3 regions of the Sphingobium sp. DN12 genome follow, and region 2 is predicted to be linked to each of the others. Evidence: riboswitches for the same ligand, from Rfam matches in the RefSeq annotation. Region 2 holds a riboswitch; each other region holds the start of a gene.

Region 1 (7,324 bases), 210 kb from region 2:
TGGGCGCGCAGGGCCTTCAGGCGATCTTCATAACTGGACATCGAACTTCCCTTGGATCATTCCGGCCTCTTGCGTTGGCCATAATGCCGACAACATAGAGGGGCCGGCGCGCTTATTCCAGCGCAGCCCCCGTCTGGACCATGGATAGTTAATGACCGATCAAATGCAGCCGCCCCTGTCCCCGCCGATCGCCGAACGCCGCCCGCACAGTTTCGCGCATCATGGCATCACGGTGGACGATCCTTACGCATGGCTGCGCGACCCAGGCTATCCCGACGTCAAGGACAAGGATGTGCTGGCCTATCTGGAGGCCGAGAACGCCTGGTTCGAAGGCGCGATGGCGCCGCACAAGCCGCTGCTCGACACGCTGTTTCACGAGATGAAGGGGCGCATCAAGGAAGATGACCAGTCGGTCCCGCAGAAGGATGGCGACTATATCTACTGGCGCGCGTTCGAGACCGGGGCGCAATATCGCAAATGGTATCGCAAGCCCGCAGCCGGCGGTGACGACCAACTGATCCTGGACGAGCCGGCGCTGGCGCAGGGCCATGACTATTTTCGTCTGGGCGCCATGTCGGTCAGCCCCGACGGCCGCTATCTCGCCTATGCGATCGACACCAACGGATCGGAACGGTTCGAGGCGCGGATCAAGGATCTGTTTTCGGGTGAAATCCTGCCCGAAGTCATTCCCGACACATTGTCGTCGCTGGTGTGGACCAGCGATTCAAAGGGGCTGCTCTATGGCTTGGCCAATGAAAATTGGCGGACCGACAATGCGCGGCTGCACTGGCTGGGCCAGGATGTGGCGAGCGACGTCGAGCTGTTCCATGAGGATGACGAGGGTTTCCGCGTCTCGATCGGCCTCACTTCCTCGGAAAAATGGATCGTCATCGCGACCGGCGACCATGTGACCAGCGAAGCCTGGCTGGTGCCCGCCGACAATCCGACCGCGACGCCGCTGCTCGTCGCCGCGCGCCAGGCCGGCCGCGAATATGATGTCGATGAGCATGAGGGCACGCTCTATATCAAGACCAACGACACCCATCCCAATTTCCGGCTGGTGAAGGCATCGCTCGACGCGCCCGACCAGTGGGATGAGGTGATCGGCGCCGACGCGCATTTCTACCTGACCGATTTCACCCTGTTCAAGACCTTCTACGTCACCGAAGGGCGGCAGGATGGGCTCGACCAGATCGAGCTGCGCGATTATGCGACCCATGCGGCAAAGCGCATTCCATTCCCGGAAGCCAGCTATTCGGCGAGTCTCGACGACAATCCCGAATATGAGGTGACGAAGCTGCGCATCGGCTATGAATCGATGGTCACGCCCGACACCATCTATGATTATCATCTGGCAACGGGTGAGCTGGAGGTGTTGAAGGTCCAGGAAATTCCCTCGGGCTATGACGCCAGCCGCTATGCCACCGAGCGGCTGATGATCCCGGCGCGCGACGGCACGCAGATTCCGGTGTCGATCGTCTATCCCGCGGATTTCCCCCGCGATGGCAGCGCGCCGCTGCACCTTTATGGCTATGGCGCCTATGGTCTGGCGATGGAGCCGGGCTTTTCGACCAGCCGCCTGTCGCTGCTGGATCGCGGCTTTGCCTTTGCCATCGCCCATATTCGCGGCGGCGACGACATGGGCCAGCAATGGTATCTGGACGGCAAGCTCGACAAGCGCACCAACACCTTCACCGATTTCGTCGATGTCGCGAAGGGGCTGATCGATCTTGGCTATTCGGCCAAGGGCAGGATCAGCATTTCGGGCGGATCGGCCGGCGGCGAGCTGATGGGCGCAGTCATCAACTCCGATCCCGACCTGTGGGGCGCGGTGGTGGCACATGTGCCGTTCGTCGATGTGCTCAACACCATGCTGGACGAAACGCTGCCGCTGACGCCGGGCGAATGGCCCGAATGGGGCAATCCGATCGAGGATGAGGCCGCATTCCGCACGATCCAGAGCTATGATCCCTACACCCATGTCAGTGCGCAGGACTATCCGCCGCTGATGGTGACGGCCGGGCTGAACGACCCGCGCGTCACCTATTGGGAACCGGCGAAGTGGGTGGCGAAGCTGCGCGCGACCAAGACGGACAGCAATATCCTGCTGCTCAAGACCAATATGGGCGCGGGCCATGGCGGCAAGTCGGGCCGGTTCGAGAGCCTGCACGAGACCGCCGAGGAATTTGCGTTCATCCTGTGGCAGCTGGGAGTGGAAGGCTGATGGCGTCGAGCTTCACCAAGCAGTTCACCGCAAGGCCCGAGCATATCGATGTGCTGGGCCATGTGAACAATGCGGTGTGGGTGCAGTGGATGGAGCAATTGTCGGTCGAACATTGGATGACCGATGCCGATCCGGCCCATGTCGACGCCTATATCTGGGTCGTGACCCGGCATGAGGTTGATTATCGCGGTAACGTGACCGAGGGCGATGTCGTATCGGGCCGCACCTGGATACCGGAAGGGCCGCGCGGCGCGCGGTTCGACCGGCTGATCGAGTTCACCGGGCCGGACGGCAAGGTGAAGGTGTCGGCCAAATCCACCTGGGCGATGATCGACAAGGAAAGTGGCCGGCTGATGCGGGTGCCGGCGGAAGTCGCCGCCAACTTCATCGAGGGCTGAGCCGGCCCAGCTTCAGCGGGCGCTGACGGCCTGGGAGAGGGCGCGGGCCGCCTGCACATAGGCCGGTCCGCCGCACACGGTCCAGGCCTGGGGCAGGCTGATGCGCGCTATGTCGCGCAGCACCGGATGGTGCAGCATTTCGGTGCCCTGGTCGGTGATCCGGTCGGTCGCGCTCTCGACGATCAGATAATCGGGCCGGGCCGCGACCATCTCCTCCAGGCTGACCTGCGCGATCGCCGGCTTGCCAAGGTCGGCGGCCAGGTTGCGCAGGCCCGCCCGCGTCATCAGGTCGTCGACCAGCGTGCCGGTGCCGGTCATGTAGCCGCGCCGCTGATAATAGGCGGCGACCTTCGGCTTCGGTGCGCGGGGCAGGGCGGCAAGCTCCCGGTCCATCCGCGCGATCATCGCTTCGCCGCGGTCGGCATGGCCAGTCGCCTGCGCCACGGTGCGGATCGACGCGATGATATCGGCATAGCTGTCCGCGCTTTTCAGGTCGACGGCGGGATAATGCTGGGCCTTGAGGATCGCGATTGCCGGATTGCGCCGCGCCGGCATGCCGATCACCAGATCGGGATTGGTCGCCAAAATCTGTTCGGCCGATCCGTCGAGGATGGGCAGGCCCTTCGTTACGGCAGCCACCGCCGACATCTGCCGATCGCCGGCATTATGGGTCAGGCCGGCAATCTGGTCGCGATCGGCCAGCGCCACCAGCAACTGGTCGGCGCACAGGTTGAGCGACACGATCCGTTGCGGACGTTTGCCTGCATTGGCAGGCTGGCGCGCGGTGGCCGCCCATAATGTGGCACCGCCGATCAGGGCGATCATCAGGGCGATCATCCCCTTGCCGGGGCCGATGGGCGCAAAAATCCGCATGGCCATCTCCCTTAGCCCGCGCGCTCCGCCAGGCAAGGAAGATTGACGCTCCAGTCGGGCTCGCCTATCGCCCGGACTGCGACAGGTTCCCCGGCAGCGGGGATGAAAAGGGAATGGGGTTCAAGACCTCGGCTGCCCCTGCAACTGTGAGCGGCGAGCTTTTGTGCCATATGCCATTGGGACCGCAAGGTTCTGAGAAGGCGGCATGAATCAGCGATGACCCGCGAGCCAGGAGACCTGCCCGTCGCGGTCGTCCTTCGCGCGGACAGGGTGTGCCGAGCGGACGGGGGTGAACCCGCGTGGCGACAGGTGGACCGCAAATTGCGGGGACCATGTCGCGCCCGGCCGGGCACCGATATCGTCCCTGGGATGCGGTCCCTCGTCCGGGGGCTCATGTGTTCAAATATCTGACTTTCTGTTCTTTCCTTCTCTCCACCACCGCTTTCGCCGAAGAGGCGCAGCAGGCGCCACCGCCCGATGCCGCTGCCGATGCCGGCGCATCCTCGATCCTCGTCACCGCGACCCGCCTCGCCACGCCGGCCGACCAGGTGCCGGCCTCCGTCACCGTGCTCGACAAGGCAGCGATCGACCGGGCGCAGGATCTGGGCGTCACCGAATTGCTGCTGCGCACGCCGGGCGTCAGCATCTCGCGCAATGGCGGCTATGGCACGGCGACGTCGCTGCGTATCCGTGGCGCCGAGTCCGACCAGACCGTAGTGGTCATTGACGGGGTGAAGCTCAACGATCCGTCCTCGGCCGGCGGCGGCTATAATTTCGCAAACCTGCTGGTCGGCGACGCCTCGCGCATAGAAGTGCTGCGCGGTCCCCAGTCGACCCTGTGGGGCAGTCAGGCAATCGGTGGCGTCGTCAATGTCGTCACCGCCATGCCCGAACAGCCGCTGGAGGGGAGCTTCGATATCGAGGCGGGGTCGCGCGACACGGTCAGTGCCCGTGCGGCGCTGGGCGGCAAGACCGGCCCGGTCAGCTGGCGGATCGGCGGACAGAGCTTCACCACCGAGGGCATCTCGGCGATCAGCCCGGCCTTTGGCGGCAAGGAGAAGGACGGCTATACCAACCGCAGCGTCACCGGCCGGGTCGAGGTTGCGCTGGCGGACGGGATCAGCGCCGACCTGCGCGGCTATTATTCCGATGGCCGGGTCGATTTCGACGCCACCAGCGCGGACAGCCCGGCCTATGGCACCAATCGCGAATTTGTCGGCTATGCCGGCCTTAACGTCGCGCTGCTCGACGGCCGCTTCCGCAACCGCTTCGGCTATGGCTATACCGACACCGATCGCGACAATTACGACCCGCGCAACCCGCGCAAGCAGAGCTTCGACGCCGCCGGTCGCAACCAGCGGCTGGAATATCAGGGCAGCTTTGCCATCGCCGACGGCTGGACTGCGTTGTTCGGGGTGGAGAATGAGAATAGCCGCTTTCGCAGCGTGTCGCCTTCGGCGTCGCTTTCGGTGCCGATTCCCGACCCGGCCCGCGGCAAGGCGGAGATCACCAGCGTCTATGGCCAGCTCAATGCCCAGCCGATTACGGGCCTGACCCTGACCGGCGGGCTGCGCTATGACGATCATAACCGCTACGGCGGCCGCACCCTCTTTTCCGCCGGGGGCGTCTGGGCGCTGCCGACCGGGACGGTGCTGCGCGCCAGCTATGGCGAGGGCTTCAAGGCGCCGACCCTCTATCAGCTCTTTTCCGAATATGGGAACCAGGCGCTCGATCCCGAACGCGCCCATGGCTGGGAAGCGGGCGCGGAGCAGCGTTTCCTTGGCGAGAAACTGCGGCTGGGCGCGACCTGGTTCGACCGGACCACGACCGACCAGATCATCTATAATAGCTGTTCCACCAGCTCGACCGATCCGCTCTGCTTCACGCCCGGCACCACCACCCGCCGCTATGGCTATTATCTCAATGTCGCGCGCGCCAAGGCGCATGGCATAGAGGCGCAGGTGGCGGTCGAGCCGGTCAAGGGGCTGACGATCGACGGCAATTACAGCTGGACCGTGGCGGAGGATCGTTCGGACGGCACCGCGAACGAAGGCAATTGGCTGCCGCGTCGGCCGCGTAACAGTGCCAATGGTTCGATCAGCTATGCCTGGCCCTTCGGCCTCACCACCGGCGCGGCGGTGCGCTGGTCCGGCCACAGCTATGACAATGCGGCCAACACGACGCGGCTGGACGACTATACGCTGGTCGACCTGCGCGCCGAATATGCGTTCACCCCGGCGTTGCGCCTGTTCGCCCGCGTCGAGAATCTCTTCGACGAGAATTATATGACGGCCTATCGCTATGGCACGCTCGGCCGCAGCATCTATGCCGGCTTCCGGGGGCGCTTCTGATGCTGCGCCCCGTCGAACCCGGCCCCGCCATTGTCGCCTGCAATACCTGCCGTCATTCACCGAAGATGCGGGAGGACGGGGAGGGCGTGCGCGGCGGGGCCCGATTGGCGGAGGCGCTGCGCAGCGTGCAGGCCTCCGACCCGCGCTATGCCACCGTCGCGGTGCAGGACATGCCTTGCCTGTTCGCCTGCCAGGATCATTGCACCGTCCATCTGCGCGCGCCGGGCAAGGTCGGCTATGTAATGGGGCGGTTCACCCCGGATGCCGATGCGGCGCGCGCGATCCTCGATTATGCCATTGCCTATGCCGCCAGCGAGCATGGCCGCGTCGCCTTTCGCGAATGGCCCGAAGGCGTGAAGGGCCATTTCATCACCCGTACCCCGCCGGAAGGATTTGTCGTCGAATGAGCTTCGCCTCGATCACCGATTTCGAAAATGCCCTGGCCAATCTGCCGCCGGCCGAGGAACTGGCCAGCGCGGCGGCACGCGCGCGGCAGGCGGAACTGACCAAGCCGCTCGGCGCGCTCGGCCGGCTGGAGGATGTCGCGATCTTCATGGCAAGCTGGCAGGGGCGCGCGGTGCCGCGCCTGAAGCGGGCGCGTGCCGCGATCTTTGCCGGCAATCATGGCTTCACCGTCCATGGCGTCAGCGCCTATCCTGCCGCCGTGACCGCGCAGATGGTCGCCAATTTCGCCGCCGGCGGCGCGGCGATCAACGCCCTGGCCGGCGTGGCCGGGCTGGAACTGGCGGTGCGATCGATCGATCTGGACCGGCCGACGGCGGACTTCACCATCGCCCCCGCCATGACCGAGGAGGAGTGCCTGACCGCGCTGTCGATCGGCGCGGCGGCGGCCGAAGAGGATCTGGACCTGCTGGTCGTGGGCGAAATGGGGATCGGCAATTCGACCGCCGCCGCCGCCCTGAGCGCGCGCAGCTTTGGCGGCGCCGTGCGCGACTGGGTTGGTCCCGGCACGGGCGTCGATGGCGAGGGGATCGGGCGCAAGATCGCGACGATCGATCGGGCGCTCGCCTTCCATGCCGATGCGCCGGACAGCGCCTTTGAAACGCTGCGCCGGCTGGGTGGGCGCGAACTGGCGGCGATTGCCGGCGCGGTGCTGCGCGCCCGCCAGTTGGGCGTGCCGGTGCTGCTCGACGGTTTCATCAGTTGCGCCGCGATCGCGCCGCTGGTGGCGCAGGTGCCGGTCTTTGCCGACCATTGCCTGGCCGGCCATTGCTCGGCCGAGCCGGGCCATGGCTTGCTGCTGGAGCGGATGGGGCTCGAGCCGCTGCTGCGCCTCGACATGCGATTGGGCGAAGGCAGCGGCGCGGCGGTGGCGGCCAATATCGTCCGTGCGGCCGTAGCCGCGCATAGCGGCATGGCGACCTTTGCCGAGGCGGCGGTGTCGACCGCGACATGATGGGCATGCCGCTCCATCTGCTGCGGCATGGCGCACCCGAGACGCCCGGCCTGTTGCTGGG
Region 2 (7,324 bases):
CGATCGTCCGCACCATCCTGGAACGGCCGGCGTTGCGGGCGGAATGGACGGGCGAGCTGGACCAGATGCGCACCCGCATCAATGCGCTGCGCACCGCGCTGGCCGCGGCCCATCCGCAGCTGGCCGCCATTGCCGGCCAGCGCGGCATGTTCGCGATGCTGCCGGTCAGCGCCGCCGCCGTCGCCGCGATGCGCGCCGACCATGGCATCTACATGGCTGGCAATGGCCGCATCAACATTGCCGGGCTGCGGCTCGACACCATCTCCGCCTTCGTCGCCGGCCTTTCGCCGCATCTGCCTTCTGCCTGAGGACCCCGTCATGACCATCGATCCCGCCAACCCGCTGGGCCTCAACGGCTTCGAATTCGTCGAATTCACCTCGCCCGAGCCCGAGAAGATGGCCGCCCAGTTCGAGCAGCTGGGCTTCACCGCGACGCACCGGCACCCGACCAAGAACATCACCCGCTACAAGCAGGGACGCATCAACCTGATGCTCAATCGCGACGATGCCGGGCGGGTCGCTGCGTTCCGTGGCGAACATGGCCCATCGGCCAGCGCCATGGCCTTTCGCGTCGCCGATCCCGATGCGGCGCTGCGCTGGGCGCTCGACCATGGCGGCAAGCCGACCGACGAGAATGACACGGTGATCCAGGGAATTGGCGGCTCCTATCTCTATTTCATGCCCGATGGCGGCGATCCCTATGCCGACTGGGCCGAGTTCCCCGGCTGGCAGGAAGCCGAAGCGCGCAACAATGTCGGTCTCGACCTGCTCGACCATCTGACCCACAATGTGAAGCGCGGCCAGATGCGGGTGTGGAGCGAATTTTACCGCACCCTCTTCGGCTTCGAGGAGCAGAAATATTTCGATATCAAGGGCAAGGCGACCGGCCTGTTCAGCCAGGCGATGATCGCCCCGGACAAGGCGATCCGCATTCCCCTGAACGAGAGTCAGGACGACAAGAGCCAGATCGAGGAGTTCATCCGCGACTATAATGGCGAGGGCATCCAGCATATCGCGCTCACCACCGCCAATATCTATGACACGGTCGAGCGGCTGCGCGCGCGCGGCGTGCGGCTGCAGGACACGATCGAGACCTATTATGAGCTGGTCGACCAGCGCGTGCCGGGCCATGGCGAGGATCTGGAACGTCTCAAGCGCAACCGCATTCTGATCGACGGCAATGTCGGCGAGGAGGGCATCTTGCTGCAGATCTTTACCGAGACGATGTTCGGCCCGATCTTCTTCGAGATCATCCAGCGCAAGGGCAATGAAGGCTTTGGCAATGGCAATTTCCAGGCGCTCTATGAATCGATCGAGCTGGACCAGATCCGTCGCGGCGTGATCACCGTCGATGAGTGACGCGCCGCCCCGGATGATGAGCGGCTTCGGCAATCATTTTTCGACCGAGGCGGTGGCCGGCGCGCTGCCGGTGGGGCGCAATTCGCCCCAGCGCCTGCCCTATGGCCTCTATGCCGAGCAATTGTCGGGCACCGCCTTCACCGCGCCACGGGCGGAGAACAGGCGCAGCTGGCTCTATCGCATGCGGCCGGCGGCATCGCATCCACCCTTCGCGCCTTATGATGCTGCAGCCTTGCTGCGCAGCGCGCCATTTGACGAGGTGCCGCCCTCGCCCAATCGGCTGCGCTGGAACCCGCTGCCATTGCCTGAGCGTGACGTCGACTTCATCGACGGCCTCACCAGCTATGCCGGCAATGGCGATGTCGCAGCAGGCCAGGGCTGCGCCGTGCATCTCTACGCCGCGACTGCCTCGATGGTCGACCGTGCCTTCGTCTGCGCCGATGGCGAGATGCTGATCGTGCCACAGCAGGGCGCGCTGCGTATCGTCACCGAACTGGGCGTGATCGATGTCGCGCCGTTGCAGGTCGCGCTGATCCCGCGCGGCGTCCGCTTCCGGGTCGAGCTGATCGAGGGCGCGGCGCGCGGCTATGTCTGCGAAAATTACGGCGCGCCCTTCCGCCTGCCCGATCTGGGACCGATCGGCGCCAACGGCCTGGCCAACCCCCGCGATTTCGAGGCGCCGGTCGCGGCCTATGAGGATGTCGAGCGGCCGTTTGAACTGATCCAGAAGTTCATGGGCCGCCTGTGGATAACCATGCTGGACCATAGCCCGTTCGATGTCGTCGCCTGGCACGGCAATCTCGCGCCGCTGCGCTATGACCTGACCCGGTTCAACACGATCAACACGGTCAGTTTCGACCATCCCGATCCCTCGATCTTCACGGTGCTGACATCGCCGAGCGAGACGCCGGGCACCGCCAATATCGACTTCGTCATCTTCCCGCCGCGCTGGATGGTGGCGGAGGACACATTCCGGCCGCCCTGGTTCCACCGCAATGTGATGAGCGAGCTGATGGGGCTGATCCATGGCGAATATGATGCCAAGGCGGGCGGCTTCGCGCCCGGCGGCGCGTCGCTGCACAATGGCATGGCCGGCCATGGCCCCGACCGGGCGAGCTATGACAAGGCGATTGCCGCCGACCTGGCGCCGCAGCGCATCGCCGACACCATGGCCTTCATGTTCGAAAGCCGGATGGTGCTGCGCCCGACGCGCTGGGCGATGGAAAGCTCGCTGCTGCAACCCGATTATGATGATTGCTGGTCTGGCTTCCGCAAGGCCCAGCTGCCCCCGATGAACGAGACCCCATGAGCTATTGGCAAACCGACGAAACCCATGATCCCGCCCGCACCAGCTGGGTTGCGAGCGCGCAGGATCATGGCGACTTCCCGATCCAGAACCTGCCCTATGGCCTGTTCTCGCCCGCAGGAGCTTCGCCGCGCGCCGGTGTCGCGATCGGCGACGCCATATTGGACCTGGCCGCCTGTGTCGGGGCCGGGCTGATCGATTGCGCGCCGCTGCTGGAAGGCCAGCTCAACGCGCTGATGGCGCTGCCGGTGGCGGAGCGGGTCGCCCTGCGCCGCCGGATCAGCGCGCTGCTGTCGGACCCGGCCCATCGCTTGGCGGTCGAGCCGCTGCTGCACCGGGCGGCGGACTGCATGCTGCATTTGCCGGCGCGGATCGGCGATTATAGCGACTTCTATGTCGGCATCCATCACGCCAACAATATCGGCCGCCAGTTCCGGCCCGACAATCCGCTGCTGCCCAATTATAAATATGTGCCGATCGGCTATCATGGCCGCGCCTCCTCGATCCGTCCGTCGGGTGATCCGCTGGTCCGTCCGCGTGGCCAGCGTAAGCCGCCCGAGGCCGATGTGCCGGTGGTCGGCCCGACCGCCCGGCTCGATTATGAGCTGGAACTGGGCGTGTGGATCGGCGCCGGCAATGATCTGGGCAGCCCGATCCCGATCGGCCAGGCGGCCGATCATGTCGCCGGCTTCTGCCTGCTCAACGACTGGTCGGCGCGCGATTTCCAGGCGTGGGAATATCAGCCGCTCGGGCCCTTCCTGGCCAAGAATTTCCATTCGACCATTTCGCCCTGGGTGGTGACGCCCGAGGCGCTGGCGCCGTTCCGCATCGCCCAGCCGCCCCGGCCGGACGGAGACCCGGCGCCGTTGCCTTACCTCAGCGATGCCGATGATCAGGCTCATGGCGCGCTGGCGCTGACGCTGGAAGTCTATCTCTCGACCCAGGCGATGCGCGACGCAGGCCAGCCGCCGATGCGGCTGAGCCAGGGGCCAGCGAGCAACATGTACTGGACCGTCAGCCAGATCGTCACCCATCATGCCTCCAATGGCTGCAACCTGATGCCCGGCGATCTGCTCGGCAGCGGCACCATCTCCGCCCCGACGCGCGAGGGCTATGGCAGCCTGATGGAGATCAGCAGCGGCGGCCGCGAGCCGATCAGCCTGCCATCGGGCGAGACGCGCTGCTTCCTGGAGGATGGCGACGAGGTGACATTGCGCGCCACCGCGTCCGCCCCCGGCCATGTGTCGATCGGCTTTGGCGAATGCCGCGCGACGGTCGTGCCGGCGCGATGAGCGACCTCACCCTTCATGGCTATTGGCGATCGAGCGCGAGCTATCGCGTGCGGATCGCGCTGGCCCTGAAGGGTGTCGACTATGCCCAGGTCACCCATGATCTGCGCAGCGGTGCGCAGCGGGCGCCCGATTATCGAGCGCTGGCGCCGCAGGGGCTGGTGCCAGCGCTGGTCGATGGCGACAGCGTGCTGACGCAGAGCGGCGCGATCCTGGAATGGATCGAGGCCCGCTGGCCGCAGCCGCCCTTGCTGCCCGCCGATCCGGGCGATACGGCGATCGTCCGCGCCATGGCCGCCATCATCGCCTGCGATATCCATCCGCTCGGCAATCTGCGCATATTGCAGGCGCTGCGGCAGGATTTTGGCGCCGATGAGGATCAGGTCCGCGCCTGGATCGCCCGCTGGACCGGCGAGGGGCTGGCCGCGCTCGAAACATTGGTCGCGCGCCATGGTGGCACCCATGCCTTCGGGGACAGCCCCAGCTTCGCCGACTGCCATATTGTGCCCCAGCTCTACAATGCCCGGCGCTTCGGCGTCGACCTGACGCCCTTTCCGCGGCTGTGCGCCGTGGACGCGGTGGCATGCGCGCTCCCCGCCTTTGCCGCCGCGCACCCCGATCGCCAGCCCGACGCCGACATATGAGCGACGCCGACACGCGCCTGTTCGCGACGCCGGCGGGCGTGCGCCTTTGCCCGATCGAGCAGATCGCCGATGGCAAGGCGCGCAATTTCGTGTTGCAGATGCGCGCCGGCCGCTTCCATGGCTTTGCCGTGCGGGATGGCGATCATGTCGCCGGCTTTGTCGATCAATGCCCCCATGCCGGCCTGCCGCTGGCCCAGCAGCTCGATGATTATCTGACCCCGGATGGCAGCCATATCCGCTGTAGCTGGCACGGCGCCCTGTTCCGCCGCACCGATGGCGTCTGCGTCGGTGGGCCATGCGTCGGTCAGCGCATTGCGCCCTGGCCGCTCGCCATCGCCGATGGCTGGATTGTCACCGCTGCCCAAAGCGACTAGGAACCGGCCCAGGGACGGCGCTTCGCATCGTCCCGACATGATCGCGCCGGTGCCCCCACGGGGGCTTAAAATGGGAAGGCGGTGCGGATGCCATGGCATCCAAGTCCGCAGCTGTCCCTGCAACTGTGAGCGGCGAGCGTGATGAACAAAGCTGTCCCCGATGCGGGATCAGCAGCCACTGGGCCGGACGCTAAATCCTGCGAGGCCTGGGAAGGCCGTTCCTCCCGCTATGACCCGCAAGCCAGGAGACCTGCCGGCGTTTAGGTCGCTCTTGCTTTGGTCCAGGGGATGGCCGGGGCACGGTGTTCCGTCTGAGCGACAGGTTGGCGGCTGGAGCCGCGCGGTCACGCATCTGCGGGCGAACAAGCGCCCGTCCGCGATGCCGGCCGGCCGTGCGTGCGCGCCCGGTTCGCTCCCGCCCCGGTTGCTCCGGCGCGCGAGTATTTGTCATGGCCAACACTGCATCTGCCAAGATTCCGACCACCGTCATCACCGGCTTCCTGGGCGCGGGCAAGACCACGCTGATCCGCCACCTGCTGGAAAATGCGAAGGGGCGCCGCCTCGCCCTCATCATCAACGAATTTGGCGATGTCGGTGTCGACGGCGAACTGGTGAAGGGCTGCAATGACGCCGCCTGCCCCGAAGAGGATATTGTCGAGCTGGCCAATGGCTGCATCTGCTGCACCGTGGCCGACGATTTCCTGCCGACCATGACCGCGCTGCTCGACCGGCCGAGCCCGCCCGACCATATCATCATCGAAACCTCTGGGCTGGCCCTGCCCAAGCCGCTGGTCAAGGCCTTCCAATGGCCCGACATCCGCACCCGCGCCACGGTCGACGGCGTCGTCGCGCTGATCGACGCCGATGCGGTCGCCGCCGGCCGCTTCGCCACCGATGAGGCCGCGCTGGCCGCAGCGCGCGCCGCCGACCCCAATCTGGACCATGACAGCCCGCTGGAGGAATTGTTCGAGGATCAGCTCGCCTGCGCCGACATGGTGGTGCTGAACAAGAGCGACCTGGTCGATGCCGACACGCTGGCCGCGGTCGAGGCGCAGGTCGATGCCGAGACGCGGCCCGGCGTGAAGATCGTCCGCGCCGCCCATGGCGCGGTCGACATCGGCGCGCTGCTGGGCATCGTCGCGGCAGCGGAGGATGATCTTGACGCCCGCCCCTCGCACCATGAGGCGGAGGGCGAGGATCATGACCATGATGATTTCGACAGCTTCGTCGTCGGCGGCGATGCGGTCGCCGATCCCGACACGCTGGTGCAGGCGCTGTCCACGCTGATCGCCACCCATGATGTGCTGCGCGTCAAGGGCATGGTCGCGGTCGCCGGCAAGCCGATGCGCCTCGTCGTGCAGGCGGTCGGCCCGCGCATCCAGCATTTCTTCGACCGTCCCTGGCAGGCGGGGGAGGCGCGCCGCACCCAGCTGGTGGTGATCGGCCAGAAGGGGCTGGACCGCGCCGCGATCGAGACCGACATCCAGGCCGTGCTCGGCTGATGCATCTTCTGTCCGCCACGCCGGGAACGATCAGCGACGGCGAGGAGGCGATCGACCTCGATCAGCCGCCCGGCGACATCGTCATCCTGACCGTGGCGGACAGCGACCTGGCCTGTTTCGCCGCTGCCGCCGCGCGCCTGCCCGATGATGCGCCGAGCGTGCGGCTGGCCAATCTGCTGCAGCTCAGGCATCCCTATTCGGTCGACCTCTATGTCGAGAAGGTGATCGCCAAGGCGCGCTTCGTCTGCGTCATCCTGCTCGGCGGCAAAAGCTATTGGCCCTATGGGGTGGACGAGATTGCGCAGGTCGCGCGCGAACGCGGCATCGCCTTCGCCGCGATCGCCGACGGGCGCGAAGGCGACCCGGCGCTGGATCGTGCCTCCACTGTGCCGGCGGCGATGCGCGAGCAGCTGCGCGACTATCTGCGCCAGGGCGGCACCGCCAATGCGCTGTCCTTCCTGCGCTGCGCCGCTCGGCTGACCGGCGCGGATGCGGGCGAGCCCGACCATCCGCTGCCGATTGCCGATGCGGGCCTCTATCTGCCCGGCCATGACCGGCCCGGCGTGGCCGAACTGCGCGCGACCTGGGTCGAGGGGCGGCCGGTGGCGCTGCTGATCTTCTATCGCGCTTTGGTGGTGGCCGGCACGCTGAGCGCGGTCGATGCGATGGTGGCGGCGCTTGGCGCGCGCGGCTTCAATGTCGCCGCCGTGCATGTCCGCGCGCTGCGCGAGCCGTTCGTGCGCGACTGGCTTGGCGGGCTGCTGGCCGACATCGCGCCCGACATCATCGTCAATGCGACCAGCTTCGCCGCCTCGTCGTCGTCCGAACCGCGCGTATCGGGCATCTTGGA
Region 3 (7,324 bases), 700 kb from region 2:
GCGCCGGCGCGCCCACCGCCAGCGCCCGCGCCAGCAGCACCCGCGCCCGCTCGCCGCCCGACAGCTCGGTCGCGATCCGGCCCTTGAAGCCGGTGACATCGGCGCGGACCATCGCGTCCTCGATCGCCGCGTCATCGTCGGCGGTCAGGCGCGACAGCGGCCCCAGATGCGGCAACCGCCCCAGCGCCACCAGCCGCTCGACCGCCAGGGGCCAGTGCAATGTCTGGCCCTGCGGCAGATAGGCGATGGACCGCGCCACCGCCGGGCGCGACAGCCGCTCGACCGGCGTGCCGTCCAGCAGCGCGCGTCCGGCGGCCGGCTTCACCAGCCCCAGCAGTGCCCGCACCAAGGTCGACTTGCCCGCGCCATTGGGGCCGATCACGCCGATCAACTGGCCCGGCGCCATGGACAGATGGACGCCACGCACCGCCAGATGGCGGCCCAGCCGGACGTCCAGTTGCTCGGTCGACAGGGTCACCATAGCCGCCGCTCCCGCATCAGGTGAATGAGGAAGACCGGCACGCCCAGCATCGCCGTCAGCACGCCCAGTTTCAGCTCGCTGCTGGTCGGGATGATGCGCACGCCGATATCCGCCAGGGTCAGCAGCACCGCGCCGCCCAGCATAGAGGGCAGCAGCAGCGCGGAAGGCGAGCGATCGGTCAGCGGCCGCACCAGATGCGGCACGATCAGGCCGACGAAGCCGATCGATCCGGTCACCGCTACCGCCCCGCCGACGCCGATCGCGACGCCCGCCATCAGCCGCAGCCGCGCCCGCGACAGGTCGACGCCCAGCGCCCGCGCGCCATCCTCGCCCAGGGTCAGCGCGTCGAGCGCGCGCCCGTCATAGAGCAGCAGCGCCGCACCGACCGCGATGCAGGGCAGCGCCAGCAGCAGATGGTCGATGCTGCGATTTTCCAGGCTCCCCATCAGCCAGCTCATAATCTCCATCGCGGCAAAGGGATTGGGGGAGAGGTTCAGCGCCAGGCTGATCCCCGCCCCCGCCAGCGTCGCGACGGCAATGCCGGCCAGGATCAGCGTCAACGGGCTTTCCGACGGCCCGGCAAGCAGGAACAGCGCGCCGATCGCCGCCAGGGCCGTGACGATCGCCAGCAGCGGCAACGCCATCGGATGCAGTTCGGACAGGCCGAAATAGAGCGCGATCACCGCCCCCAGCGCCGCCGCATTGGACACGCCGAGCACGGCGGGTTCGGCCAGCGGATTGCGCAGATAGCCCTGCAATGCCGCGCCCGACAGGCCCAGCATGCCGCCGACCAGCAGGCCGATCGCCATGCGCGGCAAGCGCAGGTCGATGACGATCGCGCGCGCCACCATGTCGCCGCCGCCCGCCAGCACCGCCAGGATGCGGGCCGGCGCGATCGTCACCGATCCCAGCGCGACCGACGCGATCGCCGCGACCAGCAGCAGGGCGATCAGCCCCGGCAGCAACAAAGGATGCCGCCGCCCGCTCATGCGCGCCGCCCCTTAGAAGCGGACACGCACGCCGCCATAGGCCGACCGGCCATAGGTGCCATAGCCATAGGCCGTGGCGTAATCCGCATCGAACAGATTGTCGATCCGGCCATAGACTTCCAGATGCTCGCCCACGGGGAAGGATGCGCGCAGCCCGGCCAGCGCATAGCCGTCGAGCCGGCGCGTGTTGGCCGTGTCGTCATAGCTGTCGCCGACCATGGTCAGGGTCGCGCCGGTCGACAGGCCGAAGGCCCAGAGATAGTCGGCCGACACACTGACCGCATTGGCGGCGCGGCGCGGCAGGCGATTGCCGTCGGTGACCCCGCCCGACCGGTCGCGCGCATCGACATAGGAGTAGGATGCCGCCACCGTCAGCGCCTCGACCGGCTTCAGCGTCAGCGTCGCTTCCACGCCCTTGGCGCGGGTCCGGTCCAGATTGCCATAGGTGTAGGTCGCATAATCATAGTTGATCTGGTTGCGGGTATCGCGCCGGAACGCCGTCAGCGACAGCATAGCCTTGTCCCCGTCCAGGCTCTGGTCGAAGCCGACATCATAGCTTTTCGACCGCTCAGGCCGCAGCGCGCTGTTGCCGCTATAGGTGTCGTAGAGCTGATAGAGCGACGGCGCCTTGAACCCCTCGCCATAGGAAAGGCGGATATTGGTCGCGCCGGCGTTCGGCGTGTAATTGGCGTTCGCGCCAAAGGTGGTCGCGCCGCCGAACTGGCTATGATCGTCATGGCGCAGCCCACCAGTGACGGCGAGGCCGGCAAGCGGCTTCACCACCGCCAGCGCATAGACGCTGTCGATGTTCGCCTTCGCGCTCGCTATGTCGCCAAAGCCGAAATACTCATAGTCCGGCCGCTCATGCTCATAGCCGAAGATCAGCTTGGCCTGATCCACCGGGGCATAGACGCCCTCATATTCGAACCGCAGATTGGTGCCCGAATAGCCATAGTCCGGGTCAGTGCCGCGCACGAAATAATAGTCGCGATCGTTGCGCATCCAGGTGACGGCGGCCCGATTGGTCAGCTTGCCGTCGAGCAGCGCCAGGTTGATCCCGGCATAGCCGACATATTGGTCCAGCTTGCTGACGTCGCTGCTGTCGGCCGGCGCGCCGAAGAAGCTGTCATAGTCGAGATCGGCATGGATATAGTAACCGCGCAGGTCGAGGCTGAGCGTGTCGGAAAAGGCGATCTTCAGCTTGGCGTTGGTGGCGATATTCTCATAGCCGTCCTTCTCCACGCCGCCGAACGACCGGCCGACCGAGGAAATGCCGTCGGTGTTGAAATAGGCGACGCCGACGCCGCCGGACACCGCGCCACGCGTGCCCGACACATCGGCCTTGGCGTTCAGCGTGTCGCTATAGCCATAGTCGGCCGAGGCATTGACCTCGAAACCCTCGCTCGGCGCGCCGGTCATCACATTGACCACGCCGCCGATCGCCTGACTGCCATAGACGACCGAGTTGGAGCCGCGCAGCACTTCGATCCGGCGGATATTGCCGGTCAGCAGATGGCCGAAATCATAGCCGTCGCCGATGCCGCTCGGGTCGTTGACCTTGACCCCGTCGATCAGCACCAGCGTCTGGGTCGTCTCCGCGCCGCGCAGCGACACGCCGGTCACGCCGCCGGTCGAGCCATTGCGGCTGAAGCGGACGCCCGGCGTGGTGGCGAGCAGATCGACGACATCGACCGCCTGGCGCGTCCTGATCGTGTCGGCATCGATCACCGTGATCGCCTGGCCGACCTCGTCGCGCGGCTGCGCAATGCCCGAAGCGGTGACGACGATATCATCGTCTTGTGCCAGTGCCGGCGTAGCGGCCAGCAGCGCGATCAGCGAAATCCCCAACATCTTCATTTTATCGTCCCCCGGCGTCCGTCGATTTGGAACCGGGGCGTCCGCACATGCGGTCGCTGCGTGAGGATCGGGAAGACGCCAGCGCCCCGCCCCACGCACCGATGCGGCCCCGGCCGCCATGGGCGTCGCTCGACGGAAACACCGCGCCATGGCCATCCCCTGGGCCAGGGCAAGAGCGACCAGACGCCGGCAGGTCTCCTGGCTCGCGGGTCAGGGCAGCGATGCGCCAGCCTTCCCGGACCTGTCGGTCCAGTGGCCGGTTCCGGCCCTCCCCTTTTGAAGAGCCTGGGAACCCTGCGCATCGCGCTCACCGCTTACAGTTGCAGGGACAGCCGCGGATTTGGAAGGGCTTTGCCCCCCGCACCGCATTCCCGTTTTCAGCCCTTGCGGGCACCGGCGCGATCATGCGCGCCGGGGCCTTTGACCGCCCCGGCGCGCCGCCCCCATAAGCCAAAGCACAAGCCCTGCCAAGCGGGCCAGGATCGCCCCGGCGGATCGTTGCGCGGCGCCGATGGGCGGCTATGCAGGGGCCTCTGACCGAAGGAGCCGACATGACCGATTCGCTTGCTATCACTGCCGCCGACGTCGCCGATGCCGCGCGGCTGATCGCACCGGCGGCGGTTCGCACCCCGCTGATCGAGAATGCCGCGCTCAACGATTTGTGCGGCCGGCGCGTGCTGGTGAAGTTCGAGGGTGCCCAGCATAGCGGATCGTTCAAGTTCCGCGGCGCCTATAACCGCCTCGCCCGCCTCGATGCAGCGGAACGGGCGGCGGGCGTCGTCGCATGGTCCTCGGGCAATCATGCCCAGGGCGTCGCCTTCGCCGCGCGCCTGCTCGGCATCCCGGCAACGATCGTGATGCCGGCCGATGCCCCAGCGATCAAGACCGCCAACACGCGTGCGATGGGGGCTGAGGTCGTCCCCTATGACCGCTTCACCCAGAGCCGCGAGGCAATCGCCACCGCCCTTGCCACCGAACGCGGCGCAACGCTGGTTCCCTCCTTCGACGATCCCTTCATCATCGCCGGCCAGGGCACGATCGGCCTGGAGATACTGGAGCAAGCGCAGGCCGTCGGCGCCAACCCCACCCAGATTCTCGTCTGCTGTGGTGGCGGCGGGCTGGTCGCGGGCACGGCGACGGCGGTCAAGGCCGCCCGCCCCGACATCGCCGTTTATGCCGTCGAACCCGCCGGCTTCGACGATACCGCCCGCTCGCTCGCCAGCGGCGTGCGGGAAAGTGTCGCGCCCGACGCGCGCAGCATCTGCGACGCGCTGCTGGCCCCCAGCCCCGGCGCGCTGACCTTCCCGATCAACCAGGCCCTGCTCGCCGGCGGCCTCGTCGTCAGCGACGATCAGGTGCGCGACGCAATGCGCTTCGCCTTCATCACGCTCAAGCTGGTGGTCGAACCGGGCGGCGCGGTGGCGCTCGCGGCCATGCTTGCCGGCCTCGCCCCGCCCACCGACGGCACCACCGCCCTCGTCATCTCCGGCGCCAATGTCGATCCGCAGGATTATGCCGCGATCATTGGCGGCCAGAACGCCTGACCGCTGGTCTTTTGCCCCGTCCCGCACTAAATGCGGCGCCATGATGAGCCGCTTTTCCAAGATGCATGGTCTGGGCAATGATTTCGTCGTGATCGACGCGCGCCAGGCGCCGGTCGCGATGACGCAGGCGCGCGCCCGCGCCATTGCCGATCGCCACGCCGGCATCGGCTGCGACCAGTTGATCGTCATCGGCGAGAGCGACGACGCCGATGTGTCGATGCAGATATTCAATGCTGATGGCAGCGAAGTGGAAGCCTGCGGCAACGCGACCCGCTGCGTTCCCCTGTTCGTCGGCCGCGATGTGCTGATCCGCACCAAGGCAGGCCTGCTTGATGCAAAGAGCGTGGACGGCGGCGCCAGCGTCGACATGGGCGCGCCCCGCTTCGACTGGGACGCGATCCCGCTCGCTTATCCGATGGACACGCTGACGATGTCGGCCAGCTGGGAAGACCTGCCCGCGCCGGCCGCCGTCAATGTCGGCAACCCGCATGTGATCTTCTTCGTCGAGGATCTGGACGCGGTCGATTTCGAACGGCTCGGCCCGCTGATCGAGCATGATCCGCTCTTCCCCGCCCGCGTGAACGTCAATTTCGCGCAGGTCGTCGGCCCGCAGCATTTGCGCCTGATCGTCTGGGAACGGGGCGCCGGCCTCACCCGCGCCTGCGGCACCGGCGCCTGCGCCACCGCCGTCGCGGCGATCCGCCGCAAGCTGATGGCCGGCCCGGTGACGGTCAGCCTGCCGGGCGGCGACCTGGAAATCGACTGGGCACCGGGCGGCACGATCCGCATGACCGGCCCCGCCACCCATGTGTTCGACGGCGAGGCGGACTGGGACCGCTTCTGACCGTGGCCGGTCCCGACATCATCACCCTGGGCTGCCGGCTCAACATCGCGGAAAGCGAAGCGATCCGCGAAATGGCCGGCGCACAGGACGACCTGATCGTCGTCAACAGCTGCGCCGTGACGGCCGAGGCCGTGCGCCAGACCCGGCAGGCGATCCGCCGCGCCAGGCGAGACCGCCCCGACGCCCGCATCCTCGTCACCGGCTGCGCCGCCCAGACCGAACCCCAGACCTTCGCCGCCATGGCGGAAGTGGACGGCGTGATCGGCAACCGGGAGAAGCTGGAGGCAGCCGCCTTCGCCCCGGTGGCGGATAAGGTCAACGTCTCCGACATCATGGCCGTGCGCGACACCGCGCCGCACATGGCCAGCGCCTTTGCCGAACATGCCCGCGCCTTTCTGGAGGTGCAGAATGGCTGCGACCATCGCTGCACCTTCTGCATCATCCCCTATGGCCGGGGGAACAGCCGCTCCGTGCCCGCCGGCGCGGTGATCGACAAGGCGAAGCAACTGGTCGACGCGGGCTATGGCGAGATCGTGCTGACCGGCGTTGATGTCACCAGCTATGGCCCGGACCTGCCAGGTAGCCCTTCGCTCGGCCAACTCGTTGAACGGCTCCTCAAGCATGTCCCGGACCTGCCCCGGCTGCGCCTCTCCTCGATCGACAGTGTCGAGATTGACGAGCGGCTGTTCGACCTCATCGCCCATGAGCCGCGCATGATGCCGCATCTGCATCTCTCGCTGCAGGCCGGCGACGACATGATCTTGAAGCGCATGAAGCGCCGCCATGCCCGCGCCGACGCGGTGCGCATCGTCGAGCGGGTGAAGGCCGCCCGCCCGGACATCAGCATCGGCGCCGACATCATCGCCGGCTTCCCGACCGAGGATGACGCCATGTTCGCCAACAGCCTGGCGCTGGTCGCCGATTGCGACATCGTCCACGGCCATATCTTCCCCTATTCGCCGCGCACCGGCACGCCCGCCGCGCGCATGCCCCAGCTGGATCGCGCCACCATCAAGGCGCGCGCCGCACTGCTGCGCGATGCCTGCGCGGCGCAGCGCGACGCCTGGCTCGCCCGGCTGGTCGGCACCCGCCAGTCAGTGCTGGTCGAACGCAACGGCCTGTCGGGCCATGCGGAAAATTTCGCGCCGGTGCGCTTCACCACGCCCCAGCCCCCCTCCACGATCGTCGCGGCCCGCATCAGCGGCCTTGAGAATGGCGCGCTGATCGCGCAAGAGGCGCAATAATGACTGACACCGGCACCAGCTGGCGCGACCGCCTCTTCGGCGGCCTTAAGCGCACCTCCGACAAGCTCGGCGAGAATCTGACCGGCCTTTTCACCAAGGCCGCGCTCGACGACCAGACCCTCGACGAGATCGAGGAAGCCCTGATCATGTCCGATCTCGGCCCGGCCATGGCCGGCCGGGTTCGTGATCGCCTCGCCGAAGGGCGCTACAACAAGGAACTGACCGAGGAATATCTGCGCGAGATCATCGCGGAGGAGATCGAGAAGGTGCTGGCCCCGGTCGCCCGCCCGCTCGAGATCGAGGCCTTTCCGCGGCCGCAGGTGATCCTGGTGATCGGCGTCAACGGATCGGGCAAGACGACCACC

Evidence for each region. Region 2 has a riboswitch for cobalamin ahead of cobW (cobalamin biosynthesis protein CobW). Riboswitches for the same ligand answer to the same signal wherever they lie in the genome.
Region 1: linked by a shared signal. The riboswitch ahead of ACI6S0_RS21255 (TonB-dependent receptor plug domain-containing protein) and the one ahead of cobW (cobalamin biosynthesis protein CobW) in region 2 are both predicted to bind cobalamin.
Region 3: linked by a shared signal. The riboswitch ahead of ACI6S0_RS00350 (TonB-dependent receptor plug domain-containing protein) and the one ahead of cobW (cobalamin biosynthesis protein CobW) in region 2 are both predicted to bind cobalamin.

Annotation. Positions count from the first base shown of each region.
Region 1 is NZ_CP173717.1:4,473,372-4,480,695, forward strand. It holds gene ACI6S0_RS21235 (aminopeptidase P family protein) at 1-41, opposite strand, end outside; gene ACI6S0_RS21240 (S9 family peptidase) at 152-2,224, shown strand; gene ACI6S0_RS21245 (acyl-CoA thioesterase) at 2,224-2,622, shown strand; gene ACI6S0_RS21250 (ABC transporter substrate-binding protein) at 2,635-3,495, opposite strand; cobalamin riboswitch at 3,562-3,754, shown strand; gene ACI6S0_RS21255 (TonB-dependent receptor plug domain-containing protein) at 3,891-5,846, shown strand; gene ACI6S0_RS21260 (DUF1636 domain-containing protein) at 5,846-6,253, shown strand; gene cobT (nicotinate-nucleotide--dimethylbenzimidazole phosphoribosyltransferase) at 6,250-7,263, shown strand; gene ACI6S0_RS21270 (histidine phosphatase family protein) at 7,260-7,324, shown strand, end outside.
Region 2 is NZ_CP173717.1:4,264,796-4,272,119, forward strand. It holds gene ACI6S0_RS20230 (amino acid aminotransferase) at 1-308, shown strand, start outside; gene hppD (4-hydroxyphenylpyruvate dioxygenase) at 319-1,359, shown strand; gene hmgA (homogentisate 1,2-dioxygenase) at 1,352-2,668, shown strand; gene fahA (fumarylacetoacetase) at 2,665-3,957, shown strand; gene maiA (maleylacetoacetate isomerase) at 3,954-4,598, shown strand; gene ACI6S0_RS20255 (Rieske (2Fe-2S) protein) at 4,595-4,972, shown strand; cobalamin riboswitch at 5,003-5,244, shown strand; gene cobW (cobalamin biosynthesis protein CobW) at 5,422-6,474, shown strand; gene cobN (cobaltochelatase subunit CobN) at 6,474-7,324, shown strand, end outside.
Region 3 is NZ_CP173717.1:62,513-69,836, reverse strand. It holds gene ACI6S0_RS00360 (ABC transporter ATP-binding protein) at 1-481, opposite strand, end outside; gene ACI6S0_RS00355 (FecCD family ABC transporter permease) at 475-1,470, opposite strand; gene ACI6S0_RS00350 (TonB-dependent receptor plug domain-containing protein) at 1,483-3,327, opposite strand; cobalamin riboswitch at 3,499-3,735, opposite strand; gene ACI6S0_RS00345 (threonine ammonia-lyase) at 3,879-4,871, shown strand; gene dapF (diaminopimelate epimerase) at 4,912-5,715, shown strand; gene mtaB (tRNA (N(6)-L-threonylcarbamoyladenosine(37)-C(2))-methylthiotransferase MtaB) at 5,718-6,959, shown strand; gene ftsY (signal recognition particle-docking protein FtsY) at 6,959-7,324, shown strand, end outside.